2 linked regions of the Ensifer sp. PDNC004 genome follow. The protein of the gene in region 1 binds, or shares a complex with, the protein of each later gene. Links are inferred from orthologs where the notes say so. Each region holds a gene or a part of one and is shown in the gene's direction. Other genes may lie near its edges.

What was found.
Region 2: the proteins of uvrA (region 1) and mfd are in contact, whole or in part, in a crystal structure (PDB 4DFC), measured with the Escherichia coli proteins. The link is inferred for Ensifer sp. PDNC004 from one-to-one orthologs.

What each region holds. Positions count from the first base shown.
Region 1 is NZ_CP070353.1:966,272-974,727, forward strand. Bases 2,615-6,054 are described here. They hold uvrA (excinuclease ABC subunit UvrA), read left to right. Parts: upstream 2,615-2,932; coding sequence 2,933-5,854; downstream 5,855-6,054. Other genes in these bases: JVX98_RS12640 (single-stranded DNA-binding protein), read right to left, coding at 2,615-2,653; JVX98_RS12650 (N-acetyltransferase), read left to right, coding at 5,896-6,054. In the rest of the region: gyrA (DNA gyrase subunit A), read right to left, coding at 1-924; JVX98_RS12635 (MarC family protein), read left to right, coding at 1,344-1,973; more of JVX98_RS12640, read right to left, coding at 2,084-2,614; more of JVX98_RS12650, read left to right, coding at 6,055-6,348; JVX98_RS12655 (DUF72 domain-containing protein), read left to right, coding at 6,391-7,194; JVX98_RS12660 (vitamin B12-dependent ribonucleotide reductase), read left to right, coding at 7,980-8,456. UniProt on the Escherichia coli protein: The UvrABC repair system catalyzes the recognition and processing of DNA lesions. UvrA is an ATPase and a DNA-binding protein. A damage recognition complex composed of 2 UvrA and 2 UvrB subunits scans DNA for abnormalities.
Region 2 is NZ_CP070353.1:1,109,705-1,118,728, reverse strand. What follows is about bases 1,994-6,001. They hold mfd (transcription-repair coupling factor), read left to right. Parts: upstream 1,994-2,297; coding sequence 2,298-5,801; downstream 5,802-6,001. Other genes in these bases: JVX98_RS13645 (DsbA family oxidoreductase), read right to left, coding at 5,879-6,001; JVX98_RS13655 (succinate dehydrogenase assembly factor 2), read left to right, coding at 1,994-2,290. Also shown: ATP-dependent DNA helicase RecG, read right to left, coding at 1-1,830; more of JVX98_RS13655, read left to right, coding at 1,985-1,993; more of JVX98_RS13645, read right to left, coding at 6,002-6,541; JVX98_RS13640 (extracellular solute-binding protein), read right to left, coding at 6,632-8,446; JVX98_RS13635 (invasion associated locus B family protein), read left to right, coding at 8,719-9,024. UniProt on the Escherichia coli protein: Couples transcription and DNA repair by recognizing RNA polymerase (RNAP) stalled at DNA lesions. Mediates ATP-dependent release of RNAP and its truncated transcript from the DNA, and recruitment of nucleotide excision repair machinery to the damaged site.

The sequences.
Region 1 (8,456 bases):
GTAGCCCTGGCGGTCCGATTCGTCGCGCAGGTCCGAGATGCCCTCGATACGCTTCTCGCGCACCAGCTCGGCCATCTTTTCGATCATCGTCGCCTTGTTCACCTGGAACGGGATCTCGGTGATGATGATCTGCTCGCGGTCGCCGCGCATCGGCTCGATATGGGCGCGGCCGCGCATGATGACGGAGCCGCGGCCGGTCTCGTAGGCCGAGCGGATGCCCGAGCGGCCAAGGATCAGCGCGCCAGTCGGGAAATCCGGGCCGGGGATGATTTCCATCAGTTCCGGCAGTTCGATCGCCGGATTGTCGATCAGCGCCATGCAGCCGTTGATGACTTCGACCAGGTTGTGCGGCGGAATGTTCGTCGCCATGCCGACGGCGATGCCGCCGGCGCCGTTGACGAGCAGGTTCGGGAACTTCGCGGGAACGACTGCCGGCTCCTGCAGGGTGCCGTCATAGTTGTCGCGGAAGTCGACCGTTTCCTTGTCGAGGTCGTCGAGCAGCGAATGGGCGGCCTTCTGCAGGCGGCATTCGGTGTAGCGCTCGGCTGCCGGCGGGTCGCCGTCGACGGAGCCGAAGTTGCCCTGGCCGTCGATCAGCGGCAGGCGGAGCGACCAGTCCTGCGCCATGCGCGCCAGCGCGTCGTAGATCGCGGCGTTGCCGTGCGGGTGGTACTTACCCATCACGTCCCCGGTCACGCGGGCGCATTTGACGTATTTCTTGTTCCAGTCGATGCCGAGCTCGCTCATCCCGTAGAGGATGCGGCGGTGCACGGGTTTCAGACCGTCACGCACGTCGGGAAGCGCGCGGCTGACGATAACGCTCATCGCGTAATCGAGATAGGACCGCTGCATTTCCTCGATGATGGAAATCGGCTCGATGCCTGGCGGAGTTTTTCCGCCGCCGGGGGTGCTTTGCTCAGTCAATGGTGATCACGATCTTTGTTCAGAATCAGTCGGATATTTATAGCGGATTGCCATCGGAAGCGCCAATTTGCGGCCTTTGGCGCCACTTGCCCGCCGGACTGTGAAGATGTCCTTGTAATGCCTTGATTCGCTGTGCGATTCACGCGGTTATCCCAGCAGGAACCGATGAGCCGCACGGCAGTTGTGAACAGTCTTTTGCCGCCGGAGCAGGCTTTTGTAGGGCATGGCGCGCGAAATCGGAAGAGCCTGGCCGCCAATGACGTCCACGGCGCCCGTTGCGCCCCACCTGGGCGCAGCGATTGCTCATTAAGCCCTTGCTGAGACTTTGTTTGTCGCCCCCTTCCCAAGCCAGCGCCGCTTGCCTAACAATACCTCATGCCACCGGGAAAACCCGGGGCGAAATCCGGAAGGGGAAACGGATGTTCAATGTCGATCTGCTGGTCAATGCGCTTACAACGCTTCTCGTCACGCTCGATCCGCCCGGCCTTGCGCCGATCTTCCTAAGCCTCACGGTCGGGCTCAGCCGCCAGGAGCGCTTTCAGGTGGCCACGCGCGGCTCGCTGATCGCCTTCTTCATTCTCGCGGCCTTCGCACTCTTCGGCAACAGTATCCTCGGCCTGCTCGGCATCTCGATCGGCGCCTTCCGCATCGCCGGCGGCCTGCTGCTCTTCTGGATCTCGTTCGAGATGATTTTCGAGAAGCGGCAGGAGCGCAAGGAAAAGACCGGCGAGAACGCGACGGTCAAGGATCACATCCACAACATCGCGGTCTTCCCACTCGCCCTGCCACTGATTGCCGGTCCCGGTGCGATCTCGGCGACCATCCTGCTTGCCGGATCGTTCCCGACCGCCGTCGAGCGTACCCAGCTCATCATCGTCATCGCGCTGTCGATCGTCAGCCTGTTCATGGCGCTCGTCATCGCCGAGCGCATCGACCGCTTTCTCGGCGTCACCGGTCGCGCCATCCTCACCCGCCTGCTCGGTGTGATCCTGGCGGCACTCGCCGTGCAGTTCGTCGTCGACGGCGTCAAATCCGCGATGGCGAGCTGAGGTCGGACGGCCGCGCGCATTCTTCGCCCGACGCCGTCGACAAAGACCGGAAACAAAAAACGCCACGTCCTTGGGACGTGGCGTTTTTCGTCAAAAGGATCCGCTTGCGATCAGAACGGAATATCGTCGTCCATATCGCGCGAGAAGCCACCACCCTGGCCGCCTTGACCGCCTTGACCACCCTGGCCACCGCCCGAACGGCCACCGCCGGAGGACTGGCGCGGCTGGTCGTAATCGTCGTAACCGCCGCCGCCATAGTTGCCGCCGCCGCCGAAGTCACCGGCTCCACCGCCGCCGCCACGGCTTACACCGGAGCCGCCGCCTTCGCCGCGGCCGTCAAGCATGGTCAGCGTCGAGTTGAAGCCCTGCAGGACCACTTCGGTCGAATAGCGGTCATTGCCGTTCTGGTCCTGCCACTTGCGGGTCTGCAGCGCGCCTTCGATATAGAGCTTGGCGCCCTTCTTGACGTACTGCTCGACGACCTTGCAGAGGCCTTCGTTGAACACCACCACCTGGTGCCACTCCGTCTTTTCCTTGCGCTCGCCGCTGTTGCGGTCGCGCCAGGTTTCCGAGGTTGCGATGCGCAGGTTGGCGATCGGCCGGCCGTCCTGCGTGCGCCGGATTTCCGGGTCTGCCCCGACATTTCCGATCAAGATCACCTTGTTGACGCTTCCAGCCATGTTGCTTTTCCCGTGGTTTCACCGGACCGTCGGCCCGGCTTGGAATTTCAAGAGCGCGCATCTTAGCGGTCTGAACCCGTCGATACGCCCCGCCTCACACATAATCCACAACAGTTTTGGTCGTTTTATGGGCGATTTGTTCTTTATTTGTTCTAGTATTTGACTATGATCCTGTCAACCGACTCGAATTGGCCGCCTGTTTTGCCGATTGCGCCTCGACATGGGCGTTAGCGTCATTACATAGGGGGCTTTCAACCGACATGCAAAAGCTGGCTTCCGATGAGTGAACTCAAGACCATCTCCATTCGTGGTGCGCGCGAGCACAATCTGAAAGGCATCGACCTCGATCTGCCGCGCAACAAGCTGATCGTGATGACCGGCCTTTCCGGCTCGGGCAAATCGTCGCTTGCCTTCGATACGATCTATGCCGAAGGCCAGCGCCGTTATGTCGAAAGCCTTTCGGCCTATGCGCGCCAGTTCCTCGAGATGATGCAGAAGCCGGATGTCGACCAGATCGACGGCCTGTCGCCAGCAATCTCGATCGAGCAGAAGACGACCTCGCGCAACCCGCGCTCGACGGTCGGTACGGTCACCGAAATCTACGACTATATGCGCCTGCTCTTTGCGCGCGTGGGCGTTCCCTATTCGCCGGCGACGGGTCTGCCGATCGAAAGCCAGACGGTCAGCCAGATGGTCGACCGGGTGCTCGAATTCGGCGAAGGCACGCGTCTTTATATCCTTGCGCCGCTCGTGCGTGGCCGCAAGGGCGAGTACAAGAAGGAACTCGCCGAGCTGATGAAGAAGGGCTTTCAGCGTGTCAAGGTCGACGGCACCTTCTACGAAATCGCCGAAGTTCCGGCACTCGACAAGAAGTATAAGCATGACATCGACGTCGTCGTCGACCGCGTCGTCGTCCGCCCCGACCTCGCCTCGCGCCTTGCCGACAGCCTTGAGACCTGCCTGACGCTCGCCGATGGCCTTGCCGTGGCCGAATTCGCCGACAAGCCGTTACCGCCAGAAGAAACCGCCGCTGGCGGTTCGGCCAACAAGTCGCTGAACGAAACCCACGAGCGCGTGCTGTTTTCGGAGAAGTTCGCCTGCCCGGTTTCCGGCTTCACCATTTCCGAGATCGAGCCGCGGCTGTTCTCGTTCAACAATCCCTTCGGCGCCTGCCCGACCTGCGACGGTCTCGGCAGCCAGCAGAAGATCGACACGGCGCTGATCGTGCCGGAAGAGCATCGGACGCTGCGCGACGGCGCAATTGCGCCCTGGGCGAAATCCTCGTCGCCCTACTACAACCAGACTCTGGAAGCGCTCGGCAAGGTCTTCGGCTTCAAGCTCGGTAGCCGCTGGAACGAGCTGTCCGCTGCGGCGCAGAACGCGATCCTGCACGGAACGGAAGAAAAGATCGTCTTCCATTATGAGGATGGCGCCCGCTCCTACAACACCACCAAGAACTTCGAGGGCATCGTGCCCAACCTCGAGCGCCGCTGGAAGGAAACCGACAGCGCCTGGGCGCGCGAGGAGATCGAGCGCTATATGTCGGCTGCGCCCTGCCCGGCCTGCGCCGGTTTCCGCCTGAAGCCGGAAGCGCTGGCGGTCAAGATCGACAAGCTGCATATCGGTCAGGTGACCGAGATGTCGATCCGCATCGCCCGTGACTGGTTCGAGGCCCTGCCGGAACGTCTGAATGCCAAGCAGAACGAAATCGCCGTCCGCATCCTGAAGGAAATCCGCGACAGGCTGCGCTTCCTCAACGATGTCGGTCTTGAGTATCTGAGCCTGTCGCGCAATTCCGGAACGCTTTCAGGCGGTGAAAGCCAGCGCATCCGGCTGGCCTCGCAGATCGGCTCGGGGCTGACAGGCGTTCTTTACGTGCTCGACGAGCCGTCGATCGGCTTGCATCAACGCGACAACGCCCGCCTGCTCGACACGCTTCGGCATCTGCGCGACATCGGCAACACGGTGATCGTCGTCGAGCATGATGAAGACGCGATCCTGACATCCGACTACGTCGTCGATATCGGCCCGGCTGCCGGCATCCACGGCGGCGAGGTCATCGCACAAGGGTCGCCGTCGGACATCATGGCCAATCCGAAATCGCTGACCGGCAAATATCTGTCCGGCGAGCTTTCGGTCGCCGTTCCCTCCGAACGCCGCAAGCCGAAGAAGAAAAAGGAAATCACCGTTGTCGGCGCCCGCGCCAACAACCTGAAGAACGTCACCGCCTCGATCCCGCTCGGCGTCTTCACCGCGGTTACCGGCGTCTCCGGCGGCGGCAAGTCGACCTTCCTGATCGAGACGCTTTACAAGGCCGCCGCCCGCCGCATCATGGGCGCGCGCGAAAACCCGGCCGAGCACGACCGCATCGATGGCTTCGAGCATATCGACAAGGTGATCGACATCGACCAGTCGCCGATCGGCCGTACGCCGCGCTCGAACCCGGCGACCTATACCGGCGCCTTCACGCCGATCCGCGACTGGTTCGCCGGCCTGCCGGAGGCCAAGGCGCGCGGCTATCAGCCGGGCCGTTTCTCCTTCAACGTCAAGGGCGGCCGCTGCGAGGCCTGCCAGGGCGACGGCGTCATCAAGATCGAGATGCACTTCCTGCCGGATGTCTACGTCACCTGCGACGTCTGCCATGGCAAGCGCTACAACCGCGAAACGCTCGATGTGCATTTCAAGGGCAAGTCGATCGCCGACGTGCTCGACATGACCGTCGAAGAAGGCGTCGACTTCTTCGCCGCCGTTCCCTCGGTGCGCGACAAGCTCGTCACGCTCAACCAGGTCGGTCTCGGCTATATCAAGGTCGGCCAGCAGGCCAACACGCTTTCGGGCGGTGAAGCCCAGCGCGTCAAGCTTGCCAAGGAACTGTCGAAGCGCTCGACCGGCCGCACGCTCTATATCCTCGACGAGCCGACCACCGGCTTGCATTTCCACGATGTAGCCAAGCTTCTTGAAGTCTTGCATGAGCTGGTCAACCAGGGCAATTCGGTCGTCGTCATCGAGCACAATCTGGAAGTCATCAAGACCGCCGACTGGGTGATCGACTTCGGCCCTGAAGGCGGCGACGGCGGCGGCGAGGTCATCGCCAAGGGCACGCCGGAAGACATCGTGAAAGAGAAGCGGTCCTATACCGGCCAGTTCCTGAAGGAGCTGCTGGAGCGCCGGCCGATGAAGAAGGTCGAAGCGGCGGAGTAGGTTCGCCGAACTGGTCGGCGCGCTTCAGGAGTGTTGGCATGATGCGGCCTGCTCGTCTCAAAGATCTGGCCGCCGTGCAGAGCGTGACGGAGGCGGCCTATGAGCCCTATCAGGCGCTGCTTGGTGGGCCGCCGCTCCCGGTCACCGAAGACTACGCGCCTCGTATCCTTCGTGGCGAAGTCTGGCTTCGGGAGCGAAATGAGGCTGTCTCGGCGCTTGCCGTTGTCGAACGGCACGCCGATCACCTTATGATCTTCAGCCTGGCGGTTGCCCCGGCCTATCAGCGCCAGGGGCTCGGTATCGAATTGCTGCGCTTCGTGGATGCCAAGGCGGCCGAGTGGGGCTTGCCGGAGGTGCGGCTCTACACCAATTCACGCATGGAGCGAAACATTGCGCTCTATCGCGCCTATGGATTTCAAGAAACGGGTCGCCGACCCAATCCCTATCGTCCAGGGTGGACACTCGTGGACATGACGAAATCGATCAAAGAGTAAAAAGTAGGCGGTCAAGCGATGGCCGTCGTTGAGGAGGATGGCATGGCAAAATCCGGAAAGATCCGCGTTGGTATCGGCGGCTGGACCTTCGAGCCCTGGGAAGGCACCTTCTATCCCGACACGCTGGCAAAGAAGCGGCAGCTTGAATTTGCCGGCAAAGAGCTTCGGGCGATCGAGGTGAACGGCACTTATTACTCGTCGCAGAAGCCTGCGACCTTCGCCAAGTGGGCGTCGGAGGTGCCCGATGATTTCATCTTCTCCCTGAAGGCGAGCCGCTTCGTCACCAACCGCAAGGTTCTGTCGGAAGCCGGCGAATCCATGGAGCGTTTCCTGACGCAGGGACTGACCGAGCTTGGCCCCCATCTCGGCCCCATCCTCTGGCAGTTCGCGCCGACGAAGAAGTTCGAGCCCGACGATTTCGAAGGCTTTTTGAAGCTTCTGCCGGAGAAACAGGACGGCTTGCCACTGCGCCATGTGGTCGAGGTCCGCAATCCGACCTTCCAGTCTCCGGATTTTGTCTCGCTGCTGGAGAAATACGGCGTCGCCGTCGTGCTCGCCGAGCATGCTGACTATCCGATGATCGCCGATGTCACCGCCGATTTCGTCTATCTCCGCCTGCAGAAGGGCAGCGACGAGATCAAGACCTGCTATGCCGCCGACAAGCTCGACCTCTGGGCCGATCGCGCCAAGGCGTTTGCAGCCGGCGACGAGCCGAGCGGCCTTGAGAAAAGTGCGCCTGATCGCAAGGCCAAGAAGGAACCGCGCGACGTGTTCGCCTACTTCATCACCGAGGGCAAGGTGAATGCACCGAACGGCGCACGCGAGCTGCAAAAGCGCGTCGACTGACATCAGCGGGCCAGATTGCGCGCAGACGCGTCTGGCCCGCTTGGAGCGCATCGGCGCCCGCGAACCATACCACTCGCTTTAGTCCCAGGCCTGTCGCAGGGCGTCGATGATCTCCTCCCGCGGGCTGCGCCGACGTCGGCTGCGAACAGATACCGGTGCTTACGGGACCGTTAATAAACGAATCACTGCCCCACCCCATATCACTTTCACTGATGCAACCGAGCCTGCCGTAAGGGACACTTTTTATGCGGGTTTTTACCCGTCAAAATTTCGTTTGGGCGCCGACCGTTGCGTCAGTCTCACAGGCAACCTCCGGAAGTGCCTGATTTTCATGGCATTGGCCGATGTCCCCGTTTTCCACAGCTGACCCACACAACATCTAGGGCTCAAACTTCCGTCACAAACCACCCCTTGACGCCCCCGGACGATTCACGGTTAATGGATTTCACGTTGCAACGGCGGCGGACCGGATTGTTCAAGTCCCGGTTCCTCTCCCAAAATCGGCGGTTCTGAAAGGCGGCAGTCATGGATTTCACCATGGGGTCGCCCTGAGGATTTCTGTGCGATTTTTCGGGTCCACCGGGGCAATATTTGGCTGGCTTGAAGAAGTTGTTGATACTATATTTAGTATTTGCAGCCAGCCTATCTCACAAGATACAGGGTCACCCAGTTATGGGTTTCTCTCCAAGGACGGAAGCTGAGACTGGCTGCGGGATGCCCCTCGCGGCCGGGCGGGGACAATTGCGCCTGTGGCGGGCGCTAGGCAACACGAAGGACCAGGGACAATGAAGATCGAACGTCGTTTCACGAAAGCCGGGCAATCCGCCTATGCGGAGATCGAATTCCGCAAGGCTACGAGTGAAATCAAGAACCCCGATGGTTCGATCGTTTTCCGCCTTGCCGATATCGACGTACCGGCTCAGTTCAGCCAGGTTGCCGCCGACATTCTCGCGCAGAAGTATTTCCGCAAGGCCGGCGTTCCCGCCAAGATGAAGCGCGTCGAGGAGAACGATGTCCCCTCCTTCCTCTGGCGCGCGGTTCCCGACACGGATGCGCTGAAGGCGCTGCCGAAGGATGAGCAATACGGTTCCGAAACCGATGCCCGTCAGGTCTTCGATCGCTTGGCCGGCACCTGGGCCTATTGGGGCTGGAAGGGCGGCTACTTCGATACCGAGGAAGACGCCTCCGCCTTCCAAGACGAACTTGCCTACATGCTCGCCACGCAGCGCGTCGCGCCGAACTCGCCGCAATGGTTCAACACC
Region 2 (9,024 bases), 140 kb from region 1 along the record:
CGAGAGCCGGGCACGGCCGGTTTCGCCGAGCGGACCCTTGTAGAGCAGGATGCAGGTGGATGCCTCGTCGCCACGGCCGACGCGGCCGCGCAGCTGGTGAAGCTGGGCAAGGCCGAAGCGTTCGGCATGCTCGATCACCATGATCGTCGCGTCCGGCACGTCGACGCCGACTTCGACGACGGTGGTCGCGACCAGCAGGCGGATCTCGCCGTTCTTGAAGGCGAGCATGACGGCGTCTTTCTCCGCGCCGTTCATGCGGCCGTGCACCAGGCCGACATTGTTGCCGAAGCGCTTGGCAAGGCTCTCGTATCGTTCTTCGGCCGACATGACATCGACGGCTTCGGACTCTTCCACGAGCGGGCAGATCCAGTAGGCCTTCTTGCCCTCGCGTAGTGCGGCGTCGAGCCGATCGACGATATCGTCCACGCGTTCCGTTGGGATCGTCACGGTCTGGATCGGCTTTCGTCCGGCGGGCTTTTCGGTGAGCTTCGACACATCCATGTCGCCAAAGGCGGCAAGCACGAGGGTGCGCGGGATGGGCGTTGCGGTCATGACCAGCATATGCGGCGAGATGCCCTTGGCGGTCAGGCGCAGGCGCTGGTGAACGCCGAAGCGATGCTGTTCGTCGACGACGGCCAGCGTCAGCTCCTTGTAGCTCACCGTATCCTGGAAAAGCGCATGCGTGCCAATCACCATCCGGGTCTCACCGGAGGCGATCCGTTCGACAATGGCGTCGCGTTCCTTGCCCTTCGTGCGGCCGGTCAAAACGTCGATGGCGATGCCGGCAGGGGCGGCCATTCTGGCAAGCGTCGCATGGTGCTGGCGTGCGAGGATTTCCGTCGGCGCCATCAGCACCGCCTGCCCGCCGGATTCGACGGCTGCCAGCATGGCCATCAGTGCCACCATCGTCTTGCCGGAGCCGACATCGCCCTGCAGCAGCCGGAGCATGCGGTCCGTCCCGGCCATGTCCTTCAGGATGTCGGCGATTGCCGTCGACTGGCTGTTCGTCAACGAAAAGGGAAGGGCGTCGATGACCGGACGAGAAAGCACGCCGGTCGCGTGAACCGGTACTCCCGCGACCTTGCGCAGGCGCTGGCGAACGAGAGCCAGGGACAATTGACCGGCGAGAAACTCGTCATAGGCAAGGCGGCGGCGGGCGGGGGCCTGCGGATCGAGGTCCGTCGCGTCGCGCGGATCGTGCAGCGCGCGAAAACTCTCGGCCGCGGTGCCGAAACCCTGCTTCGCCAGCAGCGCATCGTCCATCCATTCCGGCATTTCCGGGACGCGGGCGACGGCTGCCTCGATCGACTTACGCAATATCCTTGGTGAAAGTCCTGCCGTCAGCCCGTAAACCGGCTCGACCAGCGGCAGGTTTTCCGCCTCGCTGGCCCGAACCGCATAATCCGGGTGAACCATGGACGGGCGGCCGTTGAACCACTCGACCTTGCCGCTGACGATGACCGTCTCGTCGACCGGCAGCGATTTTTCCAGCCAGTTGCCCTTGACGCGGAAATAGGTGAGCGCCAGTTCCCCGGTCTCGTCATGCAGGAAGACGCGATAGGGCAGGTTGGGCTTGCCGCGCGGCGGCGGCTGGTGGCGATCGACCCGACCAGTGATGGTGACGATCACTCCTTGCGGCGCGTGGGCGATGCCCGGCTGCTGGCGCCGGTCGATCAGCGAATGCGGCGCGTGAAAAACGAGGTCGACTACCCGGCAGTCCTCGATCGTCTCGCGACCGAGCAAACGGGCATAGAGTTCGCCGATCTTCGGGCCGATGCCTGGAAGCGTGTCGAGCGGAGAGAAGAGCGGATCGAGCAGTGTGGGGCGCATGGCGATGAAATTGCGACGATAATTCGGGCTTTGGCAAGGCTGACAATCGGCTATTCAGAGTTTATAGAGCCGTTGACGACAAACCGTACCCCAAAGCCTTGCGCGTTCGTCCGAGTGTGCGGGCGTCATCGCGGGCGGCAGGAAGGAATTTCCCATGACCGGAATATCTCGCACCAGCGCCGATCTCGATCCGCGTCGACGGCGGATCCTGTTTCGCGCCTGGCATCGCGGCATTCGCGAGATGGATCTGATCCTCGGGCAGTTTGCCGAGGCCGAGCTCTCGACGCTTTCTGAAGCACAGCTCGACGAACTCGAGACGATCATGGGCGAGGAAGACAACGATCTCGTCAAGTGGATCATCGGCGAACAGCCGGTGCCGGCTCGCTATCAGACGCAGATGTTTCAGCGCATCGCTGCCTATCGTCCGGATTTCGACAAGCTTCCCGAAGAGATGAAATAGACCGATGATGCTGGCTGGCCTTGATCCGAAGAAGATTGTCGAAGCACAGCGAGAGATCACGATCGGGCCGGTCCCTTCCGGTGCCGAGGCGCTGATCCTCGCCGAGTTGGCCCGTGCAGGCCAGCCGGTCGCCTACATTCTTTCGGACGGCCAGCGGATCGCCGATCTGGAACAGGTCCTCTCATTCGTCGCGCCCGACATTCCGGTGCTGACGCTTCCCGGTTGGGACTGCCTTCCCTATGACCGCGTCTCGCCGAGCGCCGACACCTCGGCACGGCGGCTGGCGGCGCTGAGTGCCTTGATTGCGCACAAGAAGAAGCCGCATGCGGCGATCGTGCTGGTCACGGTCAACGCCGCGCTCCAGAAGATCTCACCGCAGGACGTGATCCAGAGCCTGGCGTTCTCGGCTCGTCCGGGCAATCAGGTGCGCATGGACGACATCGCGCTGCGGCTGGAGCGCAACGGCTTCGAGCGCGTTGCGACCGTGCGCGAGGTTGGCGAATACGCGGTGCGTGGTGGCATCCTCGATGTCTTCGTGCCCGGAAGCGGCGAGCCGCTGCGCCTCGATTTCTTCGGCGACACACTCGAAACCATCCGCTCCTTCGATCCGGCAAGCCAGCGCACCACCGGTCAGGTCCGCTCCCTCGATCTCAATCCTATGAGCGAGGTGTCGCTGACGCCCGAAACGATCAGCCACTTCCGCAAGCACTACCTATCGCTGTTCGGTGCGACGACCCGCGACGACGCGCTTTACCAGGCTGTCTCCGAAGGCCGGCGTTATGCCGGCATGGAGCATTGGCTGCCGCTGTTCTATGACGGGCTGGAGACGGTCTTCGACTATCTCGACGGCTTCCGTATCGTCACCGATCATCTGGCGCGCGAGGCCGCGGCCGAGCGCTCGAAGCTCATTCTCGACTATTATGACGCCCGTCTGGCCTCGGCGTCTCCGGGCAAGGCGCAGGCCACCCAGGGCACGCCCTACAAGCCCGTTCCGCCGGAACTGCTTTATCTGAGCGCGCATGGCTTCAACGCCGGCCTGAGCTCACGCGATGCCATTCGCCTCTCGCCCTTCAACGAGCACGAGGGCGAGGCCCGCCAGGTGATCTCGGTCGATGCGCGCCAGGGCATGCGCTGGGCGAAGTCGGCGGGCGAGGGCGAAGCCGAAAGCGAACGCGTCAACGTCTTCGATCAGGCGGTCAAATACATCGCCGAGCGGCGCTCGAAGGGTGCCAAGGTAGTGATCTCAGGCTGGAGCGAAGGCTCGCTCGACCGCCTGCTCCAGGTGCTTGCCGAACACGGTCTCGGCAACGTCAAGCCGATCAAGGCGCTCGCCGAGGTCAAGTCGCTGAAGCCGGGTGAAGCGGCCGCGGCCGTGCTCAGTATCGAGGCCGGATTCGAGACGGGTGATCTCGTCATCATCGGCGAGCAGGACATCCTGGGCGACCGCATGGTCCGCCGCTCGAAGCGGCGCAAGCGCGGTGCCGACTTCATCGCCGAAGTCGCAGGCCTCGACGAGGGCAGCTATGTCGTGCACGCCGAACACGGCATCGGCCGTTTCGTCGGCCTGCGCACCATTGAGGCGGTCGGCGCGCCCCATGATTGCCTCGAGCTCGTCTATGCCGACGATGCCAAGCTGTTCCTGCCGGTCGAAAACATCGAGCTTCTGTCGCGCTACGGCTCGGAAGGTACCGATGCGATCCTCGACAAGCTCGGCGGCGTTGCCTGGCAGGCGCGCAAGGCCAAGCTCAAGAAGCGGCTGCTCGATATGGCCGGCGGCCTGATCCGCATCGCTGCCGAACGCCATACGCGCCGCGCGCCGGTGCTGGCCGCGCAGGACGGCGTCTATGACGAGTTTGCCGCCCGCTTCCCCTATGACGAGACCGAAGACCAGCTGAACTCGATCGAGGCCGTGCGCGAAGACCTCGGCAGCGGCCGTCCGATGGACCGCCTGGTCTGCGGCGACGTCGGCTTCGGCAAGACCGAAGTGGCGTTGCGCGCAGCCTTCATTGCCGCCATGAACGGCGTGCAGGTGGCGGTCGTCGTGCCGACGACGCTGCTTGCCCGCCAGCATTTCAAGACATTTTCCGAACGCTTCCGCGGCCTGCCGATCCGCATCCAACAGGCATCCCGTCTCGTCGGCTCCAAGGAACTGGCGCTGACGAAGAAGGAAGTGGCCGATGGCAAGACCGATGTCGTCGTCGGCACCCACGCGCTCCTCGGCACGTCGGTCAACTTTGCCAATCTCGGCCTCTTGATCATCGACGAAGAGCAGCACTTCGGCGTCAAGCACAAGGAGCGGCTGAAGGAACTGAAGTCGGACGTCCACGTCTTGACGCTTTCGGCAACGCCGATCCCGCGCACGCTGCAACTGGCGCTGACGGGTGTCCGCGAACTGTCGCTGATCACCACGCCGCCGGTCGACCGCATGGCGGTGCGCACCTTCATCTCGCCTTTCGACGCGCTGGTGATCCGCGAAACGCTGATGCGCGAGCACTATCGCGGCGGCCAGAGCTTCTATGTCTGCCCGCGCTTGAGTGACCTGTCCGAAATCCATGATTTCCTGAAGTCGGACGTTCCGGAGCTGAAGGTGGCGGTTGCCCACGGCCAGATGCCGGCAACCGAGCTCGAAGACATCATGAACGCTTTTTATGACGGGCGTTACGATGTGCTTCTTTCGACGACGATCGTCGAATCCGGTCTCGACGTGCCGACGGCCAACACGCTGATCGTACACCGCGCCGATATGTTCGGTCTTGCCCAGCTCTACCAGCTTCGCGGCCGCGTCGGCCGCTCGAAGGTGCGCGCCTTCGCGCTGTTCACGCTGCCGGTCAACAAGACGCTGACGGGTATGGCAGAGCGCCGGCTGAAGGTGCTGCAATCGCTGGATACGCTTGGCGCCGGCTTCCAGCTGGCGAGCCACGACCTCGATATCCGCGGCGCCGGAAACCTGCTGGGCGAAGAACAGTCGGGCCATATCAAGGAAGTCGGCTTCGAGCTTTACCAGCAGATGCTCGAGGAAGCGGTCGCCGAACTCAAGGGCGAGGAAGAGATCCACGACACCGGCTGGTCGCCGCAGATTTCGGTCGGAACGCCGGTCATGATCCCGGAACACTACGTGCCGGACCTGCATCTGAGGCTCGGTCTCTATCGCCGCCTCGGCGAACTGACGGACCTCAAGGAGATCGACGGTTTCGGCGCCGAGATGATCGACCGCTTCGGCCCGCTGCCGATCGAGGTCCAGCACCTGTTGAAGATCGTCTACATCAAGTCGCTCTGCCGCACGGCAAATGTCGAGAAGCTCGATGCCGGCCCGAAGGGCGTCGTCGTGCAGTTCCGCAACAAGGAATTCCCGAACCCGGCGGCACTCGTCGGCTACATCGCTAAGCAGGGCACGCTTTCGAAGATCCGGCCCGACCAAAGCATCTTCTTCCAGCGCGAACTGCCAACACCGGAAAAGCGCCTGTCGGGTGCAGCAATGGTGATGACCCAGCTCGCCGGCCTGGCGAAGTAACAAAAAACCGTACTGCCGCGTGGTGCGGCAGTACGGTCAGGTCTGTCGAAGCAGATCTGTTTCGGCTCGCCGCGCGATCAGTTCGGCTTGCCGCTCGCCTTCATCTCGGCGATTTCACGTACCGCATTGGTCAAGACGTCGACCGATTGGGCGCCCATCACCGCATATTGTCCTTCGAGGATAAAGCAGGGGACACCGGTCACGCCCATTTCGCGGGCCATGCCGACCTCCTCCTTGACCGCGTCCTTGTCGGCATCGGAACCAAGCAGTGCTGCAATGACGGGGCGGTCGAGGCCGGCCTGCTCGGCAATATCGAGAAGCACGGCGTGGTCGCCGACATTTCGGCCTTCTTCGAAATTGGCCTTGAACAGCAGGCCGACGACGGCCGACTGCGCTTGCTCGCCGTTGGTTGCGGCCCAGCGGACAAGCCGATGAGCGTCAAGCGTGTTCGGGCTGATCTTCACCGCATCGAAATCGAAGGCGATGCCGTCGGCATTGCCGAGTTCGCGCAGCGTGTCGTGAGCGCGGTCGACGGCCGCCTGGCCGCCGAGCTTCTCGGCAAGATGCCGCTTGTGATCGATCCCCTCGGGCGGCAGGTCTGGATTGAGCTGGTAGGGGCGCCAGTTGACCGTGACAAGCACGTCCGGAACGTTGGCAATCGCCTGGTCGAGCCGAGCCTTGCCGAGATAGCACCAGGGACAAACGACGTCCGAGACGATATCGATGCTGACGGTTTGCATGGTGTGGGCGCCTTTCCTTTTTCCGGTATGACGGCGAGATAAGCCGGTTTGGCCCGGCTTTCAATGCGTTACCAAAAGGGAACCGACCCTCTATTGCGCGTCTTGATCCCACCAGGTCGGAAGCTGGTAGCCGTAGAGCGGCATCACGTCCGGCCGGCCTATATGCTTGCGCCGCGCCACCCACTGGGCGTCGAGGTGGTAGAGCGGCACCAGGTAGGAGTTGTTGACGAGCAACCGGTCATGCGCGCGCACGGCCGCCGTGAAATCTTCGCTCGTGCGGGCCTGCAGGATGTTGTTGACCATCCGATCGACGTCCTTGTCGGCGACGCCAGCGAAGTTGTCGCTGCCTTGTCGGTCGCGCGCCTGCGAGGTCCAGCGCCCGGCCTGCTCGATGCCGGGTGACAGCGTCGAGGGGAAGGATTTGATGATCACGTCGTAATCGAAGGACTGGCTGCGCTGCTGGTACTGCGAATCGTCGACGGTACGCACGGTCGCCTGGATGCCGAGAGGGGCGAGAAACCGCTGGTAGGCGAGCGCAATTTTTTCCTGGCCGGCATTCTGGCTCATGATCTCGAAGGCAAGCGGCTTGCCCTGCGGATCGACCATCTTGCCGTCCTTGATCTGATAGCCGGCCTCGCGCATCAATGAGACGGCGACACGCAGCACGTTACGGTCGCGGCCGGACGCGTCGGTCACCGGCAGGCGGTAGGTGCCGTCGAGGATCGCCGGGTTGATTCGATCGCGGGCGTCGCCGATCAGGCCGAGTTCTCGGTCGTCGGCCGGTGCGCCGAGAAAGCTCAGCGTCGAGTTCTGCCAGTAGCTCTGGGTGCGCGTATAGGCGCTGTCGAAGAGGTTCTTGTTGACCCACTCGAAGTCGAACACCAGCGCCAGACCTTGGCGGAGCTTCAGATTGTCGAACATCGGCCGGCGGGTATTGAAGACAATGCCAAGCATGCCCGACGGCGTCTTTGGCGTGAAGGTTTCCTTGACGACGTCGCCGGAGCGAACGGCCGGGAAATCGTAGCCGCGCGCCCATTTGGTGGCGCTGCCTTCGGGATAGATGTCGATCTCGCCCTTCTTGAAGGCTTCGAACAACGAGTTCTCCTGGAGGAAATACTCAACAGAGATCTCGTCGTAATTGTCTTGGCCGACCTTCGAGGGCAGGTCCTTCGCCCAATAGTCCGGGTTTCGCTTGTAGACGATGCGCTCGCCCGGCTTCACCTCGGCCACGCGATAGGGGCCGGAGCCGAGCGGCGGCTTCAGCGTCGTCTGGTCAAAGGTCGCGAGGTCGATGGCATGTTTCGGCAGCACTGGCGACAGGCCGAGCAGAAGCGGCAGCTCACGGTCGGCATCCTCGGTGAAGGTGAAACGCACGCTACGCTCGCCGACTTTCTCGAGTTTCGCCACCTTGGCCATGCGGTTGCTGAAGGGGACACGTCCCTTGTCGCGCAGCAGCTCGAAGCTGAAGATCACGTCCTCGGCGGTCACCGGCTGCCCGTCGGCCCAGCGGGCCTTCGGGTTGAGATTGAACTGGATGAAGGTCCGGTCGTCGTCCCACTCCACGGTTTCGGCGAGCAGGCCGTACATGGTGAAGGCTTCGTCGCGCGAGCGCTGCATCAGCGATTCGTAGACGAGGTTGCCGTATTCCGGATCCCACATGCCGCGCGCGGTCGTTCGCATGCTCTTCAGGATGAAGGGATTGAGGCTGTCGAAGCTGCCGACGACGCCGTAGGAGATCTTTCCACCCTTTTTTACGTCCGGATTGACGTAGGGAAAGTTCTTGAAATCGGCAGGCAGCGCCGGCTCTCCGTGCATGGCAATCGCATGGACAGGAGCGGCTGCCGCAGGAGCGCCGAATGAAGTGGTGGTCAGGATCAGCGCCAGACCGGAAAGAATTGCACGCAAGGTCACCTCCCGTGAGGGGTATCAACAGGCCGATTCCCCGAACGTTACCAATGCCGACGGATGAATCCAACCGATCCGCGGTCCAAATTCCGCCCAGTATGAAGTCAAAAAATGACAGGAAACACTGGATAATCGAAGCGAGCCAATGTAACAGGTGTTTCCGGAAACGGGGTCATGCATTTGCCTTATTTGGCCAACAGGACAACGGCGGCTGACGATACTCACCTGCGGAACAACTGTTCCGTTACCGGATTTCAGGAGACGGAATCACAATGATGTTCAAGTCGAATATTGCAAAACGTTCGGGCATGGCAGCGCTGGCGCTCACTGTAGCTGCTGCGGGCGTTCCGAGCGTTGCGTCTGCACAGCAGGCTGGCGGCAAGCCGCCGCAGGGCTGGTTCAAGGTTTGCACCAAGCAGGAAGACAACGATGTCTGCATCGTGCAGAACCTGCTGACCGCCAACAACGGCCAGCTCGTGACCGCTGTCGGCCTCATCACCGTTTCCGGCAAGGTCAACCGCAAGATCATGCAGGTTTCGGTACCGTCGGCGCGCCTCATCCCGACCGGCGTTCAGATG